DNA from 3 places in the Xenorhabdus santafensis genome. Region 1 is predicted to be linked to each of the others. Evidence: predicted binding sites of a transcription regulator. Region 1 holds the regulator's gene; each other region holds the start of a gene.
What was found. The regulator CRP, encoded in region 1, controls carbon source genes, mostly activating them, when cyclic AMP is high. The targets are predictions, from matches to a motif close to ATGTGANNNNNNTCACAT.
Positions count from the first base shown of each region.

Region 2: FE392_RS00380 (NupC/NupG family nucleoside CNT transporter) is a predicted target of CRP. The motif match lies at 2,395-2,412, and genes of this name have one in related genera.
Region 3: cdd (cytidine deaminase) is a predicted target of CRP. The motif match lies at 2,472-2,489, and genes of this name have one in related genera.

Region 1 covers NZ_VCDN01000011.1:244,881-248,811, forward strand. Annotated here, with positions in the region: gene FE392_RS02730 (aminodeoxychorismate synthase component II) at 1-221, shown strand, start outside; gene FE392_RS02735 (aspartate aminotransferase family protein) at 344-1,567, shown strand; gene crp (cAMP-activated global transcriptional regulator CRP) at 1,665-2,297, opposite strand; gene FE392_RS02745 (phosphoribulokinase) at 2,802-3,671, opposite strand; gene FE392_RS02750 (YheU family protein) at 3,749-3,931, opposite strand, start outside.
Region 2 covers NZ_VCDN01000002.1:4,033-7,963, forward strand. Annotated here, with positions in the region: gene deoC (deoxyribose-phosphate aldolase) at 1-363, opposite strand, end outside; gene FE392_RS00380 (NupC/NupG family nucleoside CNT transporter) at 957-2,222, opposite strand; gene FE392_RS00385 (TatD family hydrolase) at 2,585-3,355, opposite strand; gene FE392_RS00390 (patatin-like phospholipase family protein) at 3,369-3,931, opposite strand, start outside.
Region 3 covers NZ_VCDN01000048.1:10,947-14,877, forward strand. Annotated here, with positions in the region: gene metG (methionine--tRNA ligase) at 1-900, shown strand, start outside; gene FE392_RS13125 (CidA/LrgA family protein) at 1,173-1,622, shown strand; gene FE392_RS13130 (CidB/LrgB family autolysis modulator) at 1,616-2,311, shown strand; gene cdd (cytidine deaminase) at 2,545-3,429, shown strand; gene FE392_RS13140 (NAD-dependent malic enzyme) at 3,653-3,931, shown strand, end outside.

The DNA of each region.
Region 1 (3,931 bases):
ATCATCCATTAACTGTTACACGTTATCATTCTTTGGTCATTGCGGCTGAGACGCTTCCGGCTTCGTTTGAAGTCACCGCATGGAGCCAGCGTGATGGTAACGTCGATGAAATTATGGGGATACGTCACCGTACTTTGCCGCTGGAAGGAGTGCAGTTTCACCCTGAAAGCATTCTTAGTGAGCAAGGTCATGAGTTATTGAATAATTTCCTTAAATATTAGCCATATATCATTATTACCCCTCACAAAGTTGTTTTTTTATTTGCCACCATCTGATTTTTTATTCATATTTTATGATTATTATTTCATTTTGATATGGCAAATATAAAAACAAGGTGAGGGAAATGGCAGAGCATGCAGGAAAAAATTTAACTACCTTCAATCAGGTGATGTTGCCAGTTTATGCACCGGCAGATTTTATTCCTGTTCGCGGGAAAGGCAGCCGGATATGGGATCAACAAGGTCACGAATATATTGATTTTGCCGGTGGCATTGCTGTTTTGGCCTTGGGACATTGCCATCCGGCCTTGGTCAATGCCCTGAAATTGCAAGGCGAAAAATTGTGGCATGTCAGCAATATTTTCACCAATGAATCGGCTTTAATTCTGGCGCAAAAGCTGATTGATGCAACGTTTGCACAAAAGGTCTTTTTCGCCAATTCAGGCGCTGAGGCAAATGAAGCCGCATTTAAACTGGCTCGCCGTTATGCCATTACTCGCCATCACCCGGATAAAACCAAAATCATCGCTTTTCATCAGGCGTTTCATGGGCGCACATTTTTTACCGTTTCAGTGGGTGGACAACCGAAATACGCCGATGGGTTCGGCCCCAAGCCCGCTGATATTATCCATGTTCCTTTCAATGAGTTGGACGCAGTCAGAGCCGTGATCAGTGACGATACCTGTGCTGTTGTTTTAGAACCCATTCAAGGGGAAGGTGGTGTGACTCCTGCGACGGCAGAATTTCTGCGTGGCGTGCGTGAACTGTGCGATAAGCACCAAGCCTTGTTGGTTTTTGATGAAGTTCAGAGCGGCATGGGGCGTACTGGCAAGCTGTATGCGTACCAGCATTATGGTGTCATTCCGGATATTCTGACAACAGCAAAAGCCTTGGGAGGCGGTTTTCCAATCAGTGCCATGTTAACCACGGATGCTATTGCGGCGGCAATGGAAATAGGCTCCCAGGGAACAACCTATGGTGGAAATCCACTAGCTTGCTCTGTGGGAAGCGCCGCAATTGATATTATCAATACACCGGAAGTGTTGGCAGGAGTGGAAAAACGGCATGATTTGATTATCCATGCGCTGGAAAAACTGAACCAAAAATATGGCATTTTCCACGAATTTCGCGGAAAAGGGCTGCTGATTGGAGCTGTATTGCAAGCTGAGTATCAGGGGAAATCCAAAGAGATATTGCAGTACGCGGCGGAACAAGGTTTGATGCTATTGAGTGCTGGAGAGAGTATCTTACGTTTTACCCCTTCATTAATCATTCCTGAGGATGACATTGCGGAAGGCATGGCACGGTTGGATCGCGCGATTGCACGTTGGTTGAAATGGGGTGAATAAGTCAGCGAACAGGAAAGCAAGCAGGAAGAAGAAAACAGAATAAAGCAGCCAGTGTGGGATCGGTGGATGACACTGGCTGAATTTAGACGTTCAGGAACTAACGGGTTCCATAAACAACAATAGTTTTACCATGTGCAGAGATCAGGTTTTGATCTTCCAGCATTTTCAGAATGCGGCCAACCGTTTCACGGGAGCAACCTACAATCTGCCCGATTTCCTGACGTGTAATTTTGATTTGCATACCATCAGGGTGGGTCATTGCATCGGGCTGTTTGGCCAGATTGAGTAAAGTCTGGGCGATACGGCCTGTAACGTCCAGAAAGGCTAAGTTCCCCACTTTTTCAGAAGTCGTTTGCAGGCGACTTGCCATCTGAGCAGATAAACGCATCAGAATGTCAGGGTTAACCTGAATTAACTGGCGAAATTTCTTGTAGGAAATTTCAGCCACTTCACAGGCACTTTTAGCTCGTACCCATGCCGTACGCTCTTGCCCTTCCTCAAACAATCCAAGTTCACCAATGAAATCTCCCTGATTTAAATAAGAGAGAATCATCTCCTTGCCTTCTTCATCTTTTATTAGAACAGCAACCGAACCTTTAACAATGTAGTAAAGCGTCTCTGCTTTCTCACCTTGATGAATAAGCGTGCTCTTGGATGGATATTTGTGAATATGGCAGTGTGACAAAAACCATTCAAGAGTAGGGTCTGTTTGTGGCTTGCCGAGAACCATTCGCTTTATCCTCTGTTGTTATTTCCGCCTTTGTGAAGTGAGAAACTGACTGTTTCCCTCTAGGCTGGCTTTATAAAGTCAATAGATTAACATATTAACTTGCTGAAAAACTGACAAGGGGAAATTTTATATGGCTGATAAGAATTTCAATATGCTGGTGTATTGAAGTTCGGCCATACTTCTTGCCAGTCTCGCTTGTAACCTAGTTTGTAACACAGGAAAACGTTTCTGTCTTCTCCTGTATCGCTTCAGCATATTAAACTGGTCGCTAGATTACCAGAAATTAGCCTGATGAAGCGGTTTTATTGATTTTGTATTTATAAAAAAAGAAAAAATAAGGTTAGGCGCTGTGCCTGAAATGTGAAGTTTCATCCTGTTTTGGCTTATTTAGGGAGAAGTTTTTTATCGTTAATTTATGGCGACATGAATTGGTTAATTATTTAAATAAAACAGGCAGCATTATTTTTTGTTACCTGTTTCATTAAAAATAAAATGAACTCTAGATTATGAGATCTTTTTGCCTTCCAGTAATTGTTTCACCAGCGGGGCCATAATTAATTCCATGGCCAAGCCCATTTTGCCGCCAGGGACGACGATAGTATCGATGCTGGAAATAAATGACCCCTGAAGCATAGCGAGCAAATAGGGGAAATCTATTTGGGTTAGGCCCCGGAAGCGGATCACGATAAAACTTTCGTCCAGCGAAGGGATCGCATTGGCTGAGAAGGGGTTAGAAGTATCAACCGTAGGGACGCGTTGGAAGTTAATGTGGGTACGCGAAAACTGCGGGGTGATGTAGCGGATATAGTCATCCATCGAACGGACAACGGAATCCATGACGGCTTCTCTGGAATGCCCGCGTTCACTGGTATCACGGATCAATTTTTGTATCCATTCCAGGTTGACAATGGGAACGACCCCAACCAGCAGGTCAACATGGCTGGCAACATTGTGCTGGGGAGTAACGACACCGCCATGCAGCCCTTCATAAAAGAGAATATCGGTGTTTGAGGGTAAAGGTTCCCACGGCGTGAATGTGCCGGGCAATTGATTATAGGGTACGGCCTCATCATAAGTATGCAGGTATTTCCGGCTGCGGCCGCTTCCTGTTTCACCATAGCCAGAGAATGTTTGCTCCAGCATACTGAAATCATTGGCTTCTGGCCCAAAGTAACTGATATGCCTGCCCTGTTCTTTTGCTTTTCGAATTTCAGCATCCATTTCAGGACGCGTATAACGATGGAAACTATCCCCTTCAATGAGTGCGGCCGTTGCGCCAAGTTGCTGGAAAATCTTGCGGAAAGCCACACTGGTTGTTGTTGTTCCTGCTCCACTGGAACCAGTGATTGCAATGACAGGATATTTGGCAGACATGAACAAACTCCTTATCAATAATTCTTGAAATTATATTTTTTAATCAGAATGTTATGGTGAGAAACACAAGCCAAACCTTATGGACGGAACATCTCTTTAGGCATGATATTGACTGTTTCATGTAATTCAGACCATACCAGCAGAACCTCACCTCGTTCAAGTTGACGTTTGATGTCCTGTACTTTTTGTTCAAGTGTTTTTTCTTGTTCGCCGTAATCTGTGCCTTCCCGCAAAACAAAACTTTCTATTAAGTTAAGCAG
Region 2 (3,931 bases), on a different contig from region 1:
CAAATCAAAGCCAACCTGTTCATCACCGGCAAGCAATGCCCGATAAGGGAAAACCACGTCTACTTCATCAGCACCATAAGCGATAGCCGCACGTGTTTCAGCCAATGCGATATCAATATCGTCGTTGCCGTGTGGGAAATTGGTTACCGTAGCAATGCGGATATCAGGAGTTCCTTGTTCACGCAACACCTTGCGCGCTACAGGAATAAAGCGAGGGTAAATACAGACGGCAGCCGTGTGCCCGGCAGGACTATTGGCCTGACGACAAAGTGCGGCGACTTTCTCATCTGTATCATCATCATTTAGTGTAGTTAAATCCATCAAACTCAGCGCATGCTGAGCAGCAGCGGTTAAATCGGTCATGAAACTCTCCAACGGTATTATTATCGTGACTACCCCCTTCGTTTTTCAAATTGCCTCTTTGGTTGGCCGTGCTTATTCACCCCAGTCACCGTTTTTATAAACATACGGTTATCTATGCTCCCGAGGATGAATTCCCTTGCCGCCGTGATGCAACTCGAAATCCATTGGGTATAAATCAGTTTACATATTCTTTTGTACGATTATTTTGAACGAATGGTTGCCTTGAACAATCAACTCATTTGTTTGTTGGCGAGCGGACTTGGTTCCTTGAAGAACAACAGAGTTCCTTCTCTCCGCACTATTGTTTGTGCACTATTTCTTGTGTGCTGTTTTTATGCAATCTTTCTGCGCTCTTTTTAGCTTTCTTCAGCTCGTATGACCTTAATGGGAACAACATGCTCCATAAAGCCCTTGCCTGTCATTATTTGAACATGTTAATGAACAACGGTTAGTGCTAAATATCACATTAATAAAATGTAATTTGCAATCACAAACATTTTATTGTGAATAAAATCACATTAAATAGTTTCAGGAAAAACAAATGCAGGTGAGAAACCTCACCTGCATTCAGTTTAATACATATTTCCTGCGTTTTATAACGCGAGGAAGAATCCAGCAATTGTTGCACTCATCAAGTTAGAGAGTGAACCCGCCAAGACAGCTTTCAGGCCGAAACGGGCGATATCGCCGCGACGCTTCGGTGCCATTCCACCCAAGCCACCCAGCAAAATAGCAACAGAAGACAGGTTCGCAAAGCCACACAGAGCAAAAGAAATGATGGCCTTAGTATGATCGGAAAGAACATGCAGGCCCGCCGCACGAACGACATCATCTGGTTTTAAGTATTCACCAAAGTTCATGAATGCCACGAATTCATTGACAACCAGTTTCTGGCCGATAAAAGAACCCGCGATAGTTGCTTCACTCCATGGAACACCGATCAGATAGGCGATTGGCGCAAAAACCCAACCCAAGATCAATTCCATCGATAATTGCGGATAGTCGAACCAGCCGCCGATGCCGCCTAACATACCGTTCAACAACGCAATCAATGCGGTAAATGCCAACAGCATCGCACCTACGTTAAGCGCCAGTTGCATACCGGATGCCGCACCTGATGCCGCAGCATCAATAACGTTTGCCGGACGATCTTCCGCCGCGATCAGCGACATAGCATCTTCTGTATCGTGAGTTTTTTCGGTTTCAGGTACCATCAGTTTTGCAAACAGCAAACCGCCCGGTGCCGCCATGAAGGAAGCCGCAATCAAGTATTCCAAAGGAACGCCCATTGATGCATAACCTGCCAATACTGAACCGGCTACAGACGCCAAGCCACCGCACATTACGGCGAACAATTCAGATTGGGTCATGGTAGCAATATAAGGACGAACAACCAGAGGCGCTTCGGTTTGGCCTACGAAAATATTTGCTGTTGCAGACAGAGATTCAGTCCGTGATGTACCCAGTACTTTCTGCAAGCCGCCACCCAAGATTTTGATGACGAGCTGCATAATGCCCATGTAATACAAAACCGCAATGAGTGAGGAGAAGAAAACGATAACTGGCAGGACGCGCAAGGCAAAAATAAAGCCAGCACCACCGAACAATTCGAACATTTTGTCGGAAACCAGTCCGCCAAAAATAAAATCTGTTCCTTTCTGGCCGTATCCAATTACGTTGGCAACGCCTCTTGACATTCCTCCCAGAATGTCTTTACCGGCAGGTACGGAAAGTACAAATGCCCCAATAGCAACCTGAATCAGAAAGGCGCCCAGGACAGTACGGATTTTAATGGCTCGAAAGTTACTGGAGAAGAGTACTGCGATAAACATCAGCACTGCCATCCCGATCAGGCTCATAAGGAGTTGCATTGGAAGAATCCCTGTTCACTGAATTAATAATAAAGGAATATGTCAGTTTTTTTGAAAATTCCTACTGACATTGTGTGTGCGGGATTATACCTAGTCCCCAGAGGGAACAAGTAACTAACATCACAAATTGATACAGAGAAAAGTAATATAAAAACTAGAAATGAGACTTTCATCACATAAAACCACCTAATTTCGGTGGGATTAGATAATATTATGGAAAAATAGGTAATAAAAAGAATAAATAAGCAGAGAATATAAGTTAAACATTATTAATGTTTAATGGGTGTGAATTATAGATCCTCGCGCCTGATAAAACCCCCGATGATATTTATCCGTTTAAATCCACTCAGTTAAGTCAACGAAAACAATTTTTTACTATTGCCATAAATTTGGTTGGCAATGTCAATTGGCGCTTCTCGACGCAATCCGCATAGCGCTGAAAAAACCTGTGCAACTCTTTCTGGCCGATTTGGCTGCCCTTGATATCCCGATAATGGCATATCAGGTGCATCCGTTTCCAATACCAAAGACGTCAAAGGCAGCTGGGAAATGGTATTGCGTGTTTTTTGTGCCCTGTCATAAGTAATCGTCCCCCCTATGCCGATATAAAATCCCAGACGAATGAAAGCCTGCGCCTGAGATAAACTTCCGGCAAAACCGTGGATCACGCCAGTACGCGGCAATTGAAATTTGCGCAAGATAGCGGCCAATGGGTCATGACTCTTTCTGGAATGAAGTATCACGGGCAAATCGTTTTGCTTAGCCAGCCTGAGTTGCGCTTCCAGCACACTTTTCTGCCGCTCAAATTGTGGCTCTGGCATATAAAGATCGAGGCCGATTTCTCCTACAGCCACACATTTAGTGTTTTTTTCCTGCAAGTACTGCCCCAATTGTTCCAAATGATCTTGTTGATGTTCTTGGATATAAAGCGGGTGCAACCCAAATGCAGCATAAATAGAAGAATGGGTTTTCGCCAACAGAGCAACTCGCTGGAAATTCATTTGACTGACGGTGGGCACAATGATTTTTCTCACGCCGACTTTTTTGGCCTGTTCCAGACTTTTTATTGCATCATCGGCAAAAGGAGGAAAATCAAAGTGGCAATGTGTATCAATAAACATCTTATTATTCCGATTATCTATCGTGCTCAATCCCGTCACTTGCATTATCAACCGAATCAAGCATTGGTGTCCCGGCAATAGAGTGATTTTCCCTATTCAAAAAATGGTTTCGCCGAAAATCATTGTGATTGGCGTTATTGGTACTGAAGCCATTTCGGTACACACCATATCCCTTGAGCTCTGGGGAACTAAATTCGCCTTCCATAAAGGTATGCCCGATAGTCGCCAAAAAATATCGCCCACAGCGTCTTCCCAAATAATAATCTTTATTCAACACACTGATCCGGCTACCCAATGCCATTGTAGAAAGCGGCGCAGGCGGGTAGATCTCAAAAACCTGCACACCATCCGGTGGGTTTTCGATAAATTTCTGCGTCCGGCGATAACTCTTGGCATGGAGGTTGAGCATTTTGACCATTTTTTGCAGGCTGCTGGTTTCCAGCCAACGTTCCATACGTCTGAGCCATTGGGGTGTATAATAAAGTTGCGAAGGAACTGTCCGGATAACAACGATCGTATCAGCACCACGGCGATATGCCTCTTGCACAGGTACCGCATCACAAATCCCACCATCTT
Region 3 (3,931 bases), on a different contig from region 1:
TTTGCCCAGCGTGTAAACAGCGATATCGTTAACAAAGTTGTTAACCTCGCTTCACGTAATGCGGGTTTCATCAATAAACGCTTCGGCGGTAAGCTGTCTGAACAGCTCGCTGATCCTGCGCTGTACCAGAAATTTGTTGATGCCGCACAGACCATCGGGGAAGATTTCACTAGCCGCGAATTTGGCAAGGCTATCCGTGAAATCATGGCGCTGGCCGATCTTGCCAACCGTTATGTTGATGAACAAGCACCTTGGGTTGTCGCGAAACAAGAAGGTCGTGACGCTGATCTGCAAGCCATCTGTTCCATGGGAATTAACCTGTTCCGGGTACTGATGACTTACCTGAAACCGGTTCTGCCGGGCTTAACCACACGTGCGGAAGCATTCCTGAACACTGAACTGACTTGGGAAAGCATCCAACAACCTCTGCTCGGTCATAATGTTTCTCCATTCAAGGCGCTGTTTAACCGCATTGAAATGACTAAGATTGAAGCAATGGTTTCTGATTCAAAAGAAAACATCGAGCAACCCAAAACAGTCACCGGCCCGCTGGCAGATGATCCAATTCAGGACACTATTTCATTTGATGATTTTGCCAAAGTTGACCTGCGGATCGCATTGATCAAGCAGGCAGATTTTGTCGAAGGCTCAGACAAGTTACTGAAGCTCACCCTTGATCTTGGTGGCGAAACTCGTCAGGTATTCTCCGGCATCCGGTCAGCCTACCCTGATCCGAAAGCATTGGAAAATCGCCTGACAGTGATGGTTGCCAACCTTGCTCCACGCAAGATGCGTTTTGGTATTTCAGAAGGTATGGTCATGGCGGCAGGCCCCGGCGGGAAAGAAATATTCCTGTTAAGTCCGGACAGCGGTGCTCAACCGGGTATGCAAGTTAAATAATTATACCCTTCGTCTTTTAAGTTGCCTCTTTGTTGGCTGCACTCATTCACCCCAGTCACATAGTTATCTATGCTCCTGGGGTTCATTCCCTTGCCGCCGCGATGCAACTTAAAATCCATTGGGTATAGCGCATATATTAAAATTATATTGATTTTTATCAATCAAATAACAAAACGGGCCCATTTTGAGGCTCGTTTTTTAATGTAGCTGATAGAAGATTTGCAGAGTAAATCGTATGATAAAAGATTAGTCATATTGAGGAATAATCTATCATGTCTTTACAAAGCGTGCTGATGATAGGATGGCAATACCTGCGCGCATTCGCGCTGCTCTACTTATGCCTGATTGCCGGTAATTTCATTTCAGCACTACTTCTGTTCTCCCTTCCCGGCAGCATTATTGGTTTGCTCATCCTGTTTTGTTTGCTGGCATTCCAAATTATCCCTGCGCATTGGGTAAAGCCCAGTTGCAATTTACTGATGAAGAACATGACATTGCTCTTCTTGCCCATCGGGGTTGGGATAATGGATTACTATCCTCAGCTCAGCCAGCAAATACTTCCGATAGTGCTTTCCTGCATCGTCAGTACCATCATTGTCATGATTGTGGTTGCTTACAGCTCCCACTATATCCATCGCGAACGCATCGTCATTGGCTCAGAGCAAACCGGAACCGAACCCCCAACAACATTGCAAGAATCGGAAGAGAAAGAAAAATGTTAAGCCATATTTGGTGGTCACTCCCGCTAACACTGATCGTATTTTATTTTGCCAAAAAACTGTCGGTACGGCTCAAGTTACCTATTTTCAACCCCTTGTTGATATCCATAATTGTCATTATTCCCCTGCTGCTCATCACACACACTTCCTATGAGCACTATTTTGCCGGGAGCCAGATATTGAACCATTTGCTGCAACCCGCAGTTGTTGCCCTTGCTTTCCCGCTGTATGAACAGCTCCACCAGATCCGTGCCCAATGGAAATCTATCATTACCATCTGCTTCATTGGTTGTATTGTGGCTATGGTGACAGGTACTGCAATTGCATTATGGGCTGGCGCAACGCCTGAAATTGCGGCTTCCGTTCTGCCTAAATCTGTCACTACCCCAATCGCCATGGCAGTAGCCAGTTCCATTGGCGGCATTCCGGCCATCAGCGCAGCCTGTGTCATTATGGTGGGCATTTTAGGGGCAATATTCGGCCATAACCTATTCAATCTATTAAATGTAAAAACCAGGGCTTCCCGCGGATTAGCCATGGGAACAGCCGCTCATGCGGTCGGCACCGCCCGTTGTGCTGAAATAGATCATGTTGAAGGAGCATACAGCTCACTGGCTTTAATGACTTGCGGCATTATCACTTCACTGATTGCGCCTTTTCTATTTCCAGTATTACTGCATCTGTTCAGTTAATGGCTATTTTATTCATTGCTTTTTGTTAACGATCCTCTCGAATAATCACAGCCAAAATAGTTATTCAGATGTAACAATTACGTGAATTAAGTGATAAAAATAGTAAAAATTTGACATAAGTTGCTAAAATAATATCTTTATTACACAAATTTCATTAATTATTTGGCCGTTATCACATTACAAACTCGAACAGAACCCATAGAATGACCTTCAATTAATTTGGAGATCATTCTATGCAAGCTCGTTTTAACGCTATTTGGTCAGAAATTACGCCTGAACTGCAAGAAGCCCTGTTACCTTATATCAGCCATGACGATTTTCCTGCCATGCTGACAGCTGAGCAGGTTGAGTCTATCAAGCAGGCCTGCGGACTTAATGATCATGAGCTGGCACTTGCCTTACTGCCACTTGCAGCAGCCTGCTCCATCGCACCTATTTCCCGTTTTTACGTCGGTGCTGTCGCTCGGGGAGAAAGTGGTAATCTCTATTTTGGTGCCAATATGGAATTCACCGGCGTGGCATTACAACAAACCGTCCACGCAGAACAATCAGCCATCACTCATGCTTGGTTACGCGGTGAAAAGAAACTCGCTTCCATCACCATAAATTATTCGCCTTGTGGTCACTGCCGCCAATTTATGAATGAATTGAACAGCGGGATACAACTGGAAGTTTATCTTCCCAATCGGCCAAAATTGACTTTGGCCGATTATTTGCCGGAATCCTTTGGCCCACGTGATTTAACGGACATGCCACTGTTATTGGATGCAATTAATCACGGCTACCAATTGGCAACCGATGACGAACTTGTACAAACAGCATTGGATGCCGCAAACCGTAGCCATGCACCTTACAGTCACTCCCATTCCGGTATTGCATTACAGGATGCACAAGGGAAAATTTATGCCGGGCGTTACGCGGAAAATGCCGCTTTTAACCCAAGTCTGCCGCCATTGCAGGCAGCATTGATATTTATGAATATGTCTGGTGGTGATTGCCATGCCATCAAACGTGCAGTGCTGGTGGAAAGTGAAAGCAGCCACATATCACAGTGGAATGCTACAGAATCTACATTAACCGCCCTCGGTTGCACAAAAGTGGAACGGCATACATTTTAAAATGAAATAAGGGTGACTTAACAAAAAGGCAATTTATCCTCTTACCCCCCTCAAAAGGGGAAAAATAGGAAATTAAATAACATTTAATTAGCCAATTCTGTATGTTATCTCTCATTTTTACTCATGATAATGATATTTAAGTAACATTTACTGTACTTATTTTTTTTATCTTCTTAGGATCTGTTGCCGATTTTGTTATTGATTAGTTCAAAGAGTAAGCATCATGGAACTGGAACACGAAAGTAAACGTCCTCTTTATATTCCCTACGCAGGCCCGATTTTGTTGGAATTCCCTCTGCTGAATAAAGGCAGCGCCTTTACAGAAGAAGAACGCAGCAATTTCAATTTACATGGCTTACTGCCCCAGACTGTTGAAACCATAGAAGAACAGACTGAACGCGCCTATCGCCAATATCGCGATTTCAAAAATGACTCAGATAAACACATTTATCTCAGAAATATTCAGGACACCAACGAAACGTTGTTCTACAGGCTCCTTGAT